DNA from 2 places in the Fulvivirga sedimenti genome. Region 1 is predicted to be linked to the other one. Evidence: riboswitches for the same ligand, from Rfam matches in the RefSeq annotation. Region 1 holds a riboswitch; the other holds the start of a gene.
The links. Region 1 has a riboswitch for cobalamin ahead of LDX50_RS11575 (TonB-dependent receptor plug domain-containing protein). Riboswitches for the same ligand answer to the same signal wherever they lie in the genome.

Region 1 (8,093 bases):
AATTCCTGGATCCGAACAGGACGTCTACACGATCATCAATATAACCAATTGATACAGTTGAGCCTTCGTCAATCCGCAGTCTTCCTTTTACATAGCTGTCGGGTGTATGGATATTATTTCGAATGATAATATTTGCTATCCTGAACGAATCTGGTCGGACAGGAATCAGTTCATTAACATCGAATGGAACGAGTCCGAGCGAATCCGCCAGGGCCCTGAGTGCCGGCCGGGCTGCTTCTGCCGCGGCTTCACCGCTCCGGATAATGGCCGGCGTATCTTCAAATCCCATAGTGCTGAATGATGAAATATCAGGTTCAATCAACAGGTCGCACTTTTTCATTTGCTCCTCAGAATCCAGTGCGCTCATAACAAAGGCGGATTGAGAAAGGACGTCCACCGCAGATTTAAGTTCTTCCTTCTTCAGAAGACCTCCACTTACAAAAACACCAATGATAATATCTGCTCCCATTTCCTGGCACTCCGGAACGGGAAAATTGCGAACCAGTCCCCCATCAACCAACAAGGTATCATTCCGTTCAACCGGGGTGAATATCGAAGGAATGGCCATACTAGCCCTAATAGCCATCGGAAGGGATCCGCTGCGCATCACAACAGGTTGTCCGGTAGCAATGTCGGTACCCACGCACGCAAAGGGAATAGGAAGTTCATTAAAATCGTTGATATGATGCACATGGCGTGTGAGTTTGGACAGCAGCTCAGACAAACGCTGACCGTCGATCAGTCCCTGCGGTAACTCGATCTTCCCCTTTTTTAATCCCAGTTCAATCAGGTAACGCTCGTAATAGGCCTTTTCCTGATAATTGATCTGATTCATCGAGGTATTATTGCTCAGCAACTCATCCCAGTTGATGGCAAGGGCAATTTCCTCAATTTCAGAGGCCGTATAACCAGCAGCATACAAACCACCAACCACACTTCCCATGCTCGTCCCCGTTATATAATCCGGCCTGATACCCAGGCTTTCAAGTTCTTTAAGTATGCCAATATGGGCCATTCCCTTGGCGCCACCCCCACTCAACACCAACCCGATTTTTGGTCTTTCTGCAGACTGAGCAAATAACCCGCCGACAGTGAGGGTAAGCAGGATCAGGAAAGACATAAATTTCATAACATCAAAATATTTTGGACTAGTAAGATACAATCACTAAACATAATAATTTCATTCAGGTTGAGTGATTCTTCCAAAAATTCAACCAATTCATGAAAGAGGCTTGTTTTTACCATTAATTCTTATGTTCTTCTGAAAATTTTCAAAACTCCCCAACCATCATATCTTGTCATGTACACTTCTAAACGACTGTTCACTTTACTTTTACTTACATTTTGCTTTTCCTGTGGTCAGCAGGATCAACAGTCCGACGTCGCGGAAGCACCCCCGGAAGGCGGGATTCCCCCGGAAATGGTGAAAATGGCGGCATTGGATCAGGAAAGGGGACTCCGCCTGAAAACAGAAAATGCAACGCCAGGCTATATATTATTTTCCTCCCTTACCAGTTCCGACGTATATCTTATCGATCTGGATGGCAAGGTAGTCCATGAATGGAAAACGAACTTTGGACTCGGTTCCCATTATCTGATGGAAGATGGCCGTTTATATGTGCACAGTCGGGATCCCGAAGCGGTTGTATTTTCCGGCGGGGGTATGGCAGGTCGTGTTCAGGAGTTTAGCTGGGATGGGGAGTTACTATGGGAATACAAACTGGCGAATCAGGACAATCTGATGCACCACGATTTTGCCGTAATGCCCAATGGAAATATCCTGCTCATTGTCTGGGAAAGCAAAACGCCGGAGGAAGCGATGGCGGCTGGCAGAATGCCACACCTGATCCCGAAAGCCGGTGTGTGGCCCGATAAAATAATCGAAGTCAAACCCACCAAACCAAGTGGAGGTGAAATCGTTTGGGAATGGTACGCATGGGACCATATGATTCAGGATGTAAACCCTGATCTCCCGAATTACGGAAAATTAAGCGATCACCCGGAGCGGATCAATATCAACAATGGTGATACTATCCGCCAGCCCGACCCGGAGGAATTTGAACGGGGCAAGGCGCAGGGTCAGTATGCTGCTAATGCGACCATTGATAACATGGGCTCGGATATGTTCCATACCAATGCGATCGACTACAATCCTGAACTCGATCAAATAGTACTTAGTATACCCGATTTTTCTGAAATCTGGATTATTGATCATTCTACAACTACGGAGGAAGCATCGGGCAGTACCGGCGGAAAATCTGGTAAAGGCGGCGACCTCTTGTACCGATGGGGAAATCCGCAGGAATATAACCGCGGGGATACCACGGATCAATACCTTGGATTCGAACATGATGTGCGTTGGATCCTTCCCGGCTATCCGGGTGAAGGTGACCTTACCATCTTTAATAATAACTTCAAGGATGCCGATGGTGAAACTCATTCACAGGTAACTCAAATTACGCCACCCATGGATGCCGATGGGAAATATATTATTCCTGAAAGCGGGCCAATCGGACCTGAAAAACCTACCTGGACCTATACAGCAAATAATGAGGGTGACTATCTTGCAATGTTTATTTCCAGTGCCCACCGTATGAAAAATGGTCATACGCTGATGAACTTCGGGCCGCAGGGCCGGCTGCAGGAAATTACGGAAGACGGTGAGGTTGTCTGGGACTACTGGTCACCCTATATCGGACAGTGGAAACTGCCCGACGGGACACCACCTCAGCCGGTAGGACCGTTCATGTATGCCATTTTCAGGGCTACACACATTCCGGTAGATCATCCGGCAGTCGCAGGTAAGGAACTTCAGCCTATTGATCCACAACCAGCCACGCAGAAGCCTCCGATGTAACGAATGCTGGAAATTCAAGCATAAAAATTCAAAGAACGCATACACCAAATCATTCATTAATCGGGTATATCAAGCCATTAGTTCTTATGCGACCCCCGCTAAAGCAGGGGTCGTTCTTTATTCTGCCAATGTGCTCACTTATTTGACCCCCGCCATCGCAGGGGTCATCCACAAACATCTCTCAAAAAGCAAAATAATAGAAACTCTGCAGACCATAGTTCCACCCCTGAGCGGGTGGTCGCATATGTGAGACAGATCGCATTTGTTAATCCGACCCCTGCGCAGCGGGTGGTCGCATAATATCACGGAGACAACGAAAATAACGACAACAACGACAATATTCTGCACCTGCATTCCCCTTATATTATGTAAACTCAGGGGGTCCAGTGAACCCCAAGTTGAATATTTCTTCCCATTACATTATAGCCATACACCTCGTAATAATCGGTATTCAATAAATTACGAATGTCAGCGAACATACGCATTTTCGCCTTTGGGAATGAATAGGAAACCATCAGGTCCAGTAATGAATACGCGTCAAGATTCACCTGCTCGACTGCGAAATCCCGGAGATTAAAATAAACATCCTTGCGCGACCCAAATAACTGCCAGGCGGCCCGCAATTCAAGACCCGCAACCGGTGAATAGGAAAGCGAAGTGCGCAAAGCATGTTCCGGCTGACGGAGAATTCCATTAAAAACACTATCCTCCTGACTCATTTGCATTTCACCATTGAGCCAGGTATATCCCGCCTTGAACTCCAGTTCAGGCGTGATTCGATATCCGGCCTCTACCTCTGCACCCGTTACATCCTGACGATCGCTGTTCTGATAATCCATGATATAGATGATGATGTTCTCAATACGCCTGTTGAAAACAGCAATACGTATATCAGACTTCTGATCAGCTCGCTGAAATCCTGCCTCCATGCTGCGGCTTTGTTCGGGCTTTAAATTGGGATTTGCTCCAAACTGCCCAAAAAGCTGATTTAATGTAGGTGCCTTAAAGCCTGTGGTATAATTGGCGAAAACCTTCCATACCGGAGTGATCAACCAGCTCGGATTGATACTGTAGGTAGTAAAATTTCCGAATTGAGAATGCCGGTTGAACCGAATACCCCCTTCCAGGGAAAAACCGTTTGCCTGATAGGTAGCCGTAGCGTAGGGAGCAAACAGGCTGGCATCTTCAAATTCTTCATTGGTAATTTCCTGGCGCTGAAATGAAACCCCCGGAAGAATCTGCCATCTGTCGGAAATTCTGTAATGATAGAATCCTTCGAGGTGATCAAAAATGGCAGCGTATTCAAACTTTCCGAAATCCGTATCAAAAACACGATCCGTTTCATTCCGGGCAACCTGAACCTGGAGATCACCCCGTTCACCCCGACTGGTGGCAGTAATACCGTAGCGCATGTTGCGCGCCTCATAAAGATTCACATCCGAGTCGGTAAAGGCGCCGGCATCATAATCACCCTTCATGTCGGTAAACTGAAAAAACCCTTCCAGGCGGGTCTTACTGGTCAACTCAACCCCTGCTTTCACATTTGCCGAATTCTGATTAAACGGATCCTTTTCAAATGCGTCTGTGCCCGTAGTATCCCGTGCTTCTGAAAATCCTTCACTCTGTCGCCGGCTGTATCCGGCTGAATACCTGAACTTGCCTTTGCTTCCCAACAGGCTTACATCCCCGAGGAATTGCCCATAGGTGCCATATGAAAGTAAAACTGAAGGTTCAATTGCCCTTTCCGGGGTTTTGGTAATGATATTGATCACTCCCGCCATAGCATCAGACCCGTACAAAGTCGATTGTGACCCCTTCAAAATTTCGATCCGTTCTATGTTGTTCAGCGACAGAAGCCGCAGATCAAATACGCCATTAACACCTGAGGGATCATAAACTGGTACACCATCAAGTAAAATGAGGGTGTATTGCGCAGAAGCACCCCTAAGATATATGCCCCGGTCTTTCCCGGGATTACTATTGGCACCGTTTACAAACAATCCGGTCTGCTCGTGTAGTAGCTGACCCAGATCCCGCGCACCGGCATTTTCTATCTGATCCTTTGTGATCACATTTATTACTTTACCGGTTTGCGAAGAGGCTTTAGGAAATTTACTTGCGGTAATAACCACTTCACGAAGCTCATCCGTGCGTAATGTGTCATGCTGACCGTAAATGATGTTTGGCGTCAGCCACCAAAAGGCAATACAGGTTATTGCCCAAACCTTTAACTCCTTTTTCATTGCAATAATGGTTAAATGAAACAAAAGGAGTAAAAGAGGGGAATGGGAACAGTCGATTCCATTCACACGCTTTTACCCGAAGCATTGAATAAACATCGTCAGGGCAGGTCTCCTGGCTCTCCCGACTGATACCGCCTTCTCATCCGAAACGGACAATGGCAATGTGGATATCAGCCATCCATGGGATTACAGTAGCGGGAACTGCTCCGGATTCTCACCGGTATTCCCTTTTAAGTCCACCATTGTGGACACCATGACGGTGCAAGTATACGTAAAATATTTCCTCCCGTGTATTTCAGAGTTTTTTAAATATTTTTTAGACTTATCTAATTTATTTTTTAGTTTTGTTATTATATTATTTTACGTCAAATCGAAATGCGGTTTATTTTCTTATTCTTTCTTCTCATAACCACGCTGTCCGGATTCTCCCAGCAAATCTTACGGGGCAGTGTAGAGGGAAAAGAAGGTCCCGTACCGGGAGCAACAATCCGACAGTTGCCGGATGGGGGAATGACCGTCACAGATAGCCTGGGAAAGTTCCGGTTGGAAATTGCCGATCAGAATATCATTCGTATAGAAATTCGCTCCCTTGGGTATAAGTCAGTCCTCAAGGAAATTCTCCCGGCATCAGATGAAAAAATAAAAATATTGCTTGAGGAAAGTTCTCTGGGGCTTGATGAGGTGGTCATTACCGGTACACTCCAGCCCGTATTCGTATCCCAGTCGGCGATTAAAACCGAAGTACTCACCACCAAACATTTTAATACGTTTATGCCTTCTGCTTCCAACAACCTGGTAGACGCCATGTCGATGGTGAATGGCGTCCAGGAGGTAGTTTCCTGCGGGGTATGTTTTACGAATAGTTTGAGTATTAACGGACTTCCGGGTCAGTATACCTCGATTCTCATCGACGGAACCCCCATGTACGGCAACCTGGCGTCTGTCTATGGCCTGAATGGTATCCCGGGTATCATGGTAGATCGGGTGGAAGTGGTTAAAGGCCCGGGTTCAACGCTGTATGGTTCAGAGGCCCTGGCGGGAGTGATCAATATCATTACAAGAGATCCTGCTAAGCAGCCAATACTCACGGCAGACGTTATGGGCACTACCCATGGGGAAATGTTCTTTAATACGGCCGTGTCTGGTAAACTGAAAAAAATTTCAACCTATTCCGGACTCAGCTACAGTGGGATGCACCAGTATATTGATGAAAACAGGGACGGGTTCGGGGATATTATTAACATGGACCGCATCGCGATTTTCAGCAAATGGGAGGCACAGTTGCCGAAAGATCAGAAATTAAGCGTGTCGGCAAAGTTCATGACAGAAGACCGAAGGAATGGCGTTCAATCCTTTCTGGAGAACCATAATTCATTACGAGGCAACGATACAATTTATGGCGAGAGTATCCAGACAGAACGGTTCGAATTATTCGGAAGCTTTACCGGCAACCATGGATATAAAATCGATTACTCCTTCAGTATTCATGACCAGAACAGTTTCTACGGCAGTGACCTGTATGAGGCAAAGCAACAGATTGGTTTCATCAATGCCTACAGAAGACTGGAATCCGGTCGGCATGCTATCCTGGCCGGTGTAACTTCTCGCTATCAGTATTATGACGACAATACGGTAGCGACACCCGGGGGTGCCGACAAACAATTCATTCCGGGAATATTTATCCAGGATGAACTTGCTCTTTCACCTTCCCTTACCTTCCTGGGTGGCCTGCGCACAGATTATTATGAAAAACACGGACTAATCTTTTCGCCAAGGTTTAATGCGAAATGGAAAGCAGGTGACTGGACTACTTTGCGGGTCAATTCAGGCACAGGATTCAGACTTGTAAACTTATTCACCGAAGACCATGCCTTTGTAACCGGGCAGCGGAGCATTGAAATCAGGGAAGAGCTGAAACCCGAACGTTCCGCCAATATTTCACTCAACCTGAATCATATCCTCACGATGGGCAGCAGTCAGGCCAGCGTGGATTTTGATGTGTTTTACACGCACTTTACCAATAAGATAATTCCTGATTATTCAGATCCCGGGAAAATTATTTATGACAATACCGCTGGTCATGCCCAAACCGGTGGGGTGAGTTTCAGCTGGACACAGGAATTCATATTTCCCCTTCAGGTGATGGCAGCAGGCACCTTGCTGCGGTCGACAGAGACCGGCGAAGAGGGCATCAAGGAAAATCTGCCATTCGCCCCTGAATGGTCGGCCCTGCTGAATATCAGTTATACCATTCCTCGTTCCAACTGGATCTTTGCCTGGTCGGCCACCTTTACCGGTTCTATGTTGCTTCCTGAGGTTTTTGATCTCGATGAACAGGGTCAGCCAATGGCTGATCCAAGACCCAGAACCTCCTCTCCTTTTCAGATTCATAATATTCAGATCACCAAATCCTGGAAGAACCTCAGACTATATGGGGGTGTGAGTAATATTTTTAATTTCACTCAACCGGTTTCACCCTTATCGGGACTGAATGATCCTTATTCCAATCCGGGTTTCAGCAATTTTTTTGATACCGCCTATTCGTATGCCCCTATTCACGGCAGGGAATTTTTTGTAGGAATTAACTGGAGTCTCTTCAAATAATTTTTCTACCTTATGTGGCTAAAAAATCGTTGCCCATGGCTACACTCAAGGAGACAATAAAAGAATTGATTCGCGATATCAAGCGGGATGAACTTTACTTTTACAATGATAATCGCTGTTTCAAATTTATTGAAGCCAATCCGGAAAATACAGATCTGTTAGTTATCAATGAGAAGATCAGTGCCATGAACAACGGCATTATCGACCTGCACTATGTGCCCTCGATGGCTAAGCACATCCAATCATTGCATATAGATCCATATCTTCAAAACAGTGAACTTGAAATCGTTCCGCGCATTTCGGCATTACTCCCGGATAAGCCTTACGAATTCAGAAAACTGGCTTCAACGTACTGCAATTTTCATTTTCCGGATGTTTATCCGGTACAA
Region 2 (8,093 bases), on a different contig from region 1:
TCACCTGCTTTCCATTTCGCATTAAACCTTGGCGAAAAGATTAGTCCGTGTTTTTCATAATAATCTGTGCGCAGGCCACCCAGGAAGGTAAGGGAAGGTGAAAGAGCAAGTTCATCCTGGATAAATATTCCCGGAATGAATTGTTTGTCGGCACCCCCGGGTGTCGCTACCGTATTGTCGTCATAATACTGATAGCGAGAAGTTACACCGGCCAGGATAGCATGCCGACCGGATTCCAGTCTTCTGTAGGCATTGATGAAACCAATCTGTTGCTTTGCCTCATACAGGTCACTGCCGTAGAAACTGTTCTGGTCATGAATACTGAAGGAGTAATCGATTTTATATCCATGGTTGCCGGTAAAGCTTCCGAATAATTCGAACCGTTCTGTCTGGATACTCTCGCCATAAATTGTATCGTTGCCTCGTAATGAATTATGGTTCTCCAGAAAGGATTGAACGCCATTCCTTCGGTCTTCTGTCATGAACTTTGCCGACACGCTTAATTTCTGATCTTTCGGCAACTGTGCCTCCCATTTGCTGAAAATCGCGATGCGGTCCATGTTAATAATATCCCCGAACCCGTCCCTGTTTTCATCAATATACTGGTGCATCCCACTGTAGCTGAGTCCGGAATAGGTTGAAATTTTTTTCAGTTTACCAGACACGGCCGTATTAAAGAACATTTCCCCATGGGTAGTGCCCATAACGTCTGCCGTGAGTATTGGCTGCTTAGCAGGATCTCTTGTAATGATATTGATCACTCCCGCCAGGGCCTCTGAACCATACAGCGTTGAACCCGGGCCTTTAACCACTTCCACCCGATCTACCATGATACCCGGGATACCATTCAGGCCATAGACAGACGCCAGGTTGCCGTACATGGGGGTTCCGTCGATGAGAATCGAGGTATACTGACCCGGAAGTCCGTTAATACTCAAACTATTCGTAAAACATACCCCGCAGGAAACTACCTCCTGGACGCCATTCACCATCGACATGGCGTCTACCAGGTTGTTGGAAGCAGAAGGCATAAACGTATTAAAATGTTTGGTGGTGAGTACTTCGGTTTTAATCGCCGACTGGGATACGAATACGGGCTGGAGTGTACCGGTAATGACCACCTCATCAAGCCCCAGAGAACTTTCCTCAAGCAATATTTTTATTTTTTCATCTGATGCCGGGAGAATTTCCTTGAGGACTGACTTATACCCAAGGGAGCGAATTTCTATACGAATGATATTCTGATCGGCAATTTCCAACCGGAACTTTCCCAGGCTATCTGTGACGGTCATTCCCCCATCCGGCAACTGTCGGATTGTTGCTCCCGGTACGGGACCTTCTTTTCCCTCTACACTGCCCCGTAAGATTTGCTGGGAGAATCCGGACAGCGTGGTTATGAGAAGAAAGAATAAGAAAATAAACCGCATTTCGATTTGACGTAAAATAATATAATAACAAAACTAAAAAATAAATTAGATAAGTCTAAAAAATATTTAAAAAACTCTGAAATACACGGGAGGAAATATTTTACGTATACTTGCACCGTCATGGTGTCCACAATGGTGGACTTAAAAGGGAATACCGGTGAGAATCCGGAGCAGTTCCCGCTACTGTAATCCCATGGATGGCTGATATCCACATTGCCATTGTCCGTTTCGGATGAGAAGGCGGTATCAGTCGGGAGAGCCAGGAGACCTGCCCTGACGATGTTTATTCAATGCTTCGGGTAAAAGCGTGTGAATGGAATCGACTGTTCCCATTCCCCTCTTTTACTCCTTTTGTTTCATTTAACCATTATTGCAATGAAAAAGGAGTTAAAGGTTTGGGCAATAACCTGTATTGCCTTTTGGTGGCTGACGCCAAACATCATTTACGGTCAGCATGACACATTACGCACGGATGAGCTTCGTGAAGTGGTTATTACCGCAAGTAAATTTCCTAAAGCCTCTTCGCAAACCGGTAAAGTAATAAATGTGATCACAAAGGATCAGATAGAAAATGCCGGTGCGCGGGATCTGGGTCAGCTACTACACGAGCAGACCGGATTGTTTGTAAACGGTGCCAATAGTAATCCCGGGAAAGACCGGGGCATATATCTTAGGGGTGCTTCTGCGCAATACACCCTCATTTTACTTGATGGTGTACCAGTTTATGATCCCTCAGGTGTTAATGGCGTATTTGATCTGCGGCTTCTGTCGCTGAACAACATAGAACGGATCGAAATTTTGAAGGGGTCACAATCGACTTTGTACGGGTCTGATGCTATGGCGGGAGTGATCAATATCATTACCAAAACCCCGGAAAGGGCAATTGAACCTTCAGTTTTACTTTCATATGGCACCTATGGGCAATTCCTCGGGGATGTAAGCCTGTTGGGAAGCAAAGGCAAGTTCAGGTATTCAGCCGGATACAGCCGGCGACAGAGTGAAGGATTTTCAGAAGCACGGGATACTACGGGCACAGACGCATTTGAAAAGGATCCGTTTAATCAGAATTCGGCAAATGTGAAAGCAGGGGTTGAGTTGACCAGTAAGACCCGCCTGGAAGGGTTTTTTCAGTTTACCGACATGAAGGGTGATTATGATGCCGGCGCCTTTACCGACTCGGATGTGAATCTTTATGAGGCGCGCAACATGCGCTACGGTATTACTGCCACCAGTCGGGGTGAACGGGGTGATCTCCAGGTTCAGGTTGCCCGGAATGAAACGGATCGTGTTTTTGATACGGATTTCGGAAAGTTTGAATACGCTGCCATTTTTGATCACCTCGAAGGATTCTATCATTACAGAATTTCCGACAGATGGCAGATTCTTCCGGGGGTTTCATTTCAGCGCCAGGAAATTACCAATGAAGAATTTGAAGATGCCAGCCTGTTTGCTCCCTACGCTACGGCTACCTATCAGGCAAACGGTTTTTCCCTGGAAGGGGGTATTCGGTTCAACCGGCATTCTCAATTCGGAAATTTTACTACCTACAGTATCAATCCGAGCTGGTTGATCACTCCGGTATGGAAGGTTTTCGCCAATTATACCACAGGCTTTAAGGCACCTACATTAAATCAGCTTTTTGGGCAGTTTGGAGCAAATCCCAATTTAAAGCCCGAACAAAGCCGCAGCATGGAGGCAGGATTTCAGCGAGCTGATCAGAAGTCTGATATACGTATTGCTGTTTTCAACAGGCGTATTGAGAACATCATCATCTATATCATGGATTATCAGAACAGCGATCGTCAGGATGTAACGGGTGCAGAGGTAGAGGCCGGATATCGAATCACGCCTGAACTGGAGTTCAAGGCGGGATATACCTGGCTCAATGGTGAAATGCAAATGAGTCAGGAGGATAGTGTTTTTAATGGAATTCTCCGTCAGCCGGAACATGCTTTGCGCACTTCGCTTTCCTATTCACCGGTTGCGGGTCTTGAATTGCGGGCCGCCTGGCAGTTATTTGGGTCGCGCAAGGATGTTTATTTTAATCTCCGGGATTTCGCAGTCGAGCAGGTGAATCTTGACGCGTATTCATTACTGGACCTGATGGTTTCCTATTCATTCCCAAAGGCGAAAATGCGTATGTTCGCTGACATTCGTAATTTATTGAATACCGATTATTACGAGGTGTATGGCTATAATGTAATGGGAAGAAATATTCAACTTGGGGTTCACTGGACCCCCTGAGTTTACATAATATAAGGGGAATGCAGGTGCAGAATATTGTCGTTGTTGTCGTTATTTTCGTTGTCTCCGTGATATTATGCGACCACCCGCTGCGCAGGGGTCGGATTAACAAATGCGATCTGTCTCACATATGCGACCACCCGCTCAGGGGTGGAACTATGGTCTGCAGAGTTTCTATTATTTTGCTTTTTGAGAGATGTTTGTGGATGACCCCTGCGATGGCGGGGGTCAAATAAGTGAGCACATTGGCAGAATAAAGAACGACCCCTGCTTTAGCGGGGGTCGCATAAGAACTAATGGCTTGATATACCCGATTAATGAATGATTTGGTGTATGCGTTCTTTGAATTTTTATGCTTGAATTTCCAGCATTCGTTACATCGGAGGCTTCTGCGTGGCTGGTTGTGGATCAATAGGCTGAAGTTCCTTACCTGCGACTGCCGGATGATCTACCGGAATGTGTGTAGCCCTGAAAATGGCATACATGAACGGTCCTACCGGCTGAGGTGGTGTCCCGTCGGGCAGTTTCCACTGTCCGATATAGGGTGACCAGTAGTCCCAGACAACCTCACCGTCTTCCGTAATTTCCTGCAGCCGGCCCTGCGGCCCGAAGTTCATCAGCGTATGACCATTTTTCATACGGTGGGCACTGGAAATAAACATTGCAAGATAGTCACCCTCATTATTTGCTGTATAGGTCCAGGTAGGTTTTTCAGGTCCGATTGGCCCGCTTTCAGGAATAATATATTTCCCATCGGCATCCATGGGTGGCGTAATTTGAGTTACCTGTGAATGAGTTTCACCATCGGCATCCTTGAAGTTATTATTAAAGATGGTAAGGTCACCTTCACCCGGATAGCCGGGAAGGATCCAACGCACATCATGTTCGAATCCAAGGTATTGATCCGTGGTATCCCCGCGGTTATATTCCTGCGGATTTCCCCATCGGTACAAGAGGTCGCCGCCTTTACCAGATTTTCCGCCGGTACTGCCCGATGCTTCCTCCGTAGTTGTAGAATGATCAATAATCCAGATTTCAGAAAAATCGGGTATACTAAGTACTATTTGATCGAGTTCAGGATTGTAGTCGATCGCATTGGTATGGAACATATCCGAGCCCATGTTATCAATGGTCGCATTAGCAGCATACTGACCCTGCGCCTTGCCCCGTTCAAATTCCTCCGGGTCGGGCTGGCGGATAGTATCACCATTGTTGATATTGATCCGCTCCGGGTGATCGCTTAATTTTCCGTAATTCGGGAGATCAGGGTTTACATCCTGAATCATATGGTCCCATGCGTACCATTCCCAAACGATTTCACCTCCACTTGGTTTGGTGGGTTTGACTTCGATTATTTTATCGGGCCACACACCGGCTTTCGGGATCAGGTGTGGCATTCTGCCAGCCGCCATCGCTTCCTCCGGCGTTTTGCTTTCCCAGACAATGAGCAGGATATTTCCATTGGGCATTACGGCAAAATCGTGGTGCATCAGATTGTCCTGATTCGCCAGTTTGTATTCCCATAGTAACTCCCCATCCCAGCTAAACTCCTGAACACGACCTGCCATACCCCCGCCGGAAAATACAACCGCTTCGGGATCCCGACTGTGCACATATAAACGGCCATCTTCCATCAGATAATGGGAACCGAGTCCAAAGTTCGTTTTCCATTCATGGACTACCTTGCCATCCAGATCGATAAGATATACGTCGGAACTGGTAAGGGAGGAAAATAATATATAGCCTGGCGTTGCATTTTCTGTTTTCAGGCGGAGTCCCCTTTCCTGATCCAATGCCGCCATTTTCACCATTTCCGGGGGAATCCCGCCTTCCGGGGGTGCTTCCGCGACGTCGGACTGTTGATCCTGCTGACCACAGGAAAAGCAAAATGTAAGTAAAAGTAAAGTGAACAGTCGTTTAGAAGTGTACATGACAAGATATGATGGTTGGGGAGTTTTGAAAATTTTCAGAAGAACATAAGAATTAATGGTAAAAACAAGCCTCTTTCATGAATTGGTTGAATTTTTGGAAGAATCACTCAACCTGAATGAAATTATTATGTTTAGTGATTGTATCTTACTAGTCCAAAATATTTTGATGTTATGAAATTTATGTCTTTCCTGATCCTGCTTACCCTCACTGTCGGCGGGTTATTTGCTCAGTCTGCAGAAAGACCAAAAATCGGGTTGGTGTTGAGTGGGGGTGGCGCCAAGGGAATGGCCCATATTGGCATACTTAAAGAACTTGAAAGCCTGGGTATCAGGCCGGATTATATAACGGGGACGAGCATGGGAAGTGTGGTTGGTGGTTTGTATGCTGCTGGTTATACGGCCTCTGAAATTGAGGAAATTGCCCTTGCCATCAACTGGGATGAGTTGCTGAGCAATAATACCTCGATGAATCAGATCAATTATCAGGAAAAGGCCTATTACGAGCGTTACCTGATTGAACTGGGATTAAAAAAGGGGAAGATCGAGTTACCGCAGGGACTGATCGACGGTCAGCGTTTGTCTGAGCTGCTGTCCAAACTCACACGCCATGTGCATCATATCAACGATTTTAATGAACTTCCTATTCCCTTTGCGTGCGTGGGTACCGACATTGCTACCGGACAACCTGTTGTGATGCGCAGCGGATCCCTTCCGATGGCTATTAGGGCTAGTATGGCCATTCCTTCGATATTCACCCCGGTTGAACGGAATGATACCTTGTTGGTTGATGGGGGACTGGTTCGCAATTTTCCCGTTCCGGAGTGCCAGGAAATGGGAGCAGATATTATCATTGGTGTTTTTGTAAGTGGAGGTCTTCTGAAGAAGGAAGAACTTAAATCTGCGGTGGACGTCCTTTCTCAATCCGCCTTTGTTATGAGCGCACTGGATTCTGAGGAGCAAATGAAAAAGTGCGACCTGTTGATTGAACCTGATATTTCATCATTCAGCACTATGGGATTTGAAGATACGCCGGCCATTATCCGGAGCGGTGAAGCCGCGGCAGAAGCAGCCCGGCCGGCACTCAGGGCCCTGGCGGATTCGCTCGGACTCGTTCCATTCGATGTTAATGAACTGATTCCTGTCCGACCAGATTCGTTCAGGATAGCAAATATTATCATTCGAAATAATATCCATACACCCGACAGCTATGTAAAAGGAAGACTGCGGATTGACGAAGGCTCAACTGTATCAATTGGTTATATTGATGATCGTGTAGACGTCCTGTTCGGATCCAGGAATTTTGATAAAGTGGTCTATGAAATGATGCCCAACGGAGATGAGTATGATTTAATACTTACCGTGGAAGAGGCACCACAGGCGCAGATCAAACTGGCCCTCCATTATGACAATGAAAATGGGGCGGGAATCAATCTGAATTTTACAAAGCGGAACCTTCTGCCTGCGAGTCGGCTTGTGCTCGAGTTTGATTTGGCTGAAAATCCCCGCGGTGATGCCAACTTCCTGAAGTATATGGGGGCACGGCAAAACTGGATTGCTAAGGCCGGAATAAATTACCGCAGCAGTGACGTGCCCATCGTAGATTCAGACGACCGTCAGGAGGGCATTTTCCGGAATCGTTACCTGAATCCCTATTTTACAATAATAAATTCCAAACGACGAAATTATCAATGGGGCGGTCTCTTTCAGTACGAATCCTCCCTCCTCAAGCCGGAAGTAGCCGGAGAGGAACTGCGTTTTTTGAACAGATTTGACTGGCGCAGTTATAGCGTACAGACTTTTGCTGACTACAATTCGTTGAATGCCCGGTATTTTCCAACAAAAGGTGCTGTCTATGGTGGATATATAAAATACTCTTTTCCAAAACGATACAACATTGAATTAAGTGATTCGCTGGGAACAGTGGAACTTCCACTTGATATAGAAAATTTCCTGACATTCGAAATTCATCAGGAAAATCACTGGCTTCTTTCCTCCAAATTTTCAATTGGACTTAAGAATGCGATGGTCATGAATTTTATCGACAGGTCGAACCCCCTTATAGGTATAATTCCTTTCATTAACGACCAGCAATTCGTAGGTGGATTCCGTCCGCAGCTTCGAAACAGCTGGCAGCTTTGGGGCTCCGAACAGCTTATGTATATAAGTGATCACATGTATTACAACGAGATTTCCATACAGTATCAACCCATCTCTAATTTATATCTGCAGGTGGTTAGTCAGTATGCCAACGCGCTCTATCCCATGAAATGGTTCTACGGCGATACGGAGGACGGCAATTATGATTTTCCGGATGGTAAGCATGAAATATGGAGTTACGGTGTGATGGCATCCTACGTCACAATTCTGGGTCCGGTATCAGCAGGAATCGCCCATGTTAATGGTTCAAATTCCTGGAATAGTTTTGTAAGTATTGGCTTTTACTTCTAAACCATGTAATTTGAACGGACATCACGATTTACCTATGCGGGCA

Region 2: linked by a shared signal. The riboswitch ahead of LDX50_RS23265 (TonB-dependent receptor plug domain-containing protein) and the one ahead of LDX50_RS11575 (TonB-dependent receptor plug domain-containing protein) in region 1 are both predicted to bind cobalamin.

Annotation. Positions count from the first base shown of each region.
Region 1 is NZ_JAIXNE010000002.1:1,187,986-1,196,078, forward strand. Features, by position in the region: gene LDX50_RS11565 (patatin-like phospholipase family protein) at 1-1,129, opposite strand, end outside; gene LDX50_RS11570 (aryl-sulfate sulfotransferase) at 1,301-2,857, shown strand; gene LDX50_RS11575 (TonB-dependent receptor plug domain-containing protein) at 3,232-5,100, opposite strand; cobalamin riboswitch at 5,186-5,371, opposite strand; gene LDX50_RS11580 (TonB-dependent receptor) at 5,476-7,704, shown strand; gene LDX50_RS11585 (hypothetical protein) at 7,740-8,093, shown strand, end outside.
Region 2 is NZ_JAIXNE010000004.1:1,187,407-1,195,499, reverse strand. Features, by position in the region: gene LDX50_RS23270 (TonB-dependent receptor) at 1-1,427, opposite strand, end outside; cobalamin riboswitch at 1,532-1,717, shown strand; gene LDX50_RS23265 (TonB-dependent receptor plug domain-containing protein) at 1,803-3,671, shown strand; gene LDX50_RS23260 (aryl-sulfate sulfotransferase) at 4,046-5,602, opposite strand; gene LDX50_RS23255 (patatin-like phospholipase family protein) at 5,774-8,050, shown strand; gene LDX50_RS23250 (mechanosensitive ion channel family protein) at 8,085-8,093, shown strand, end outside.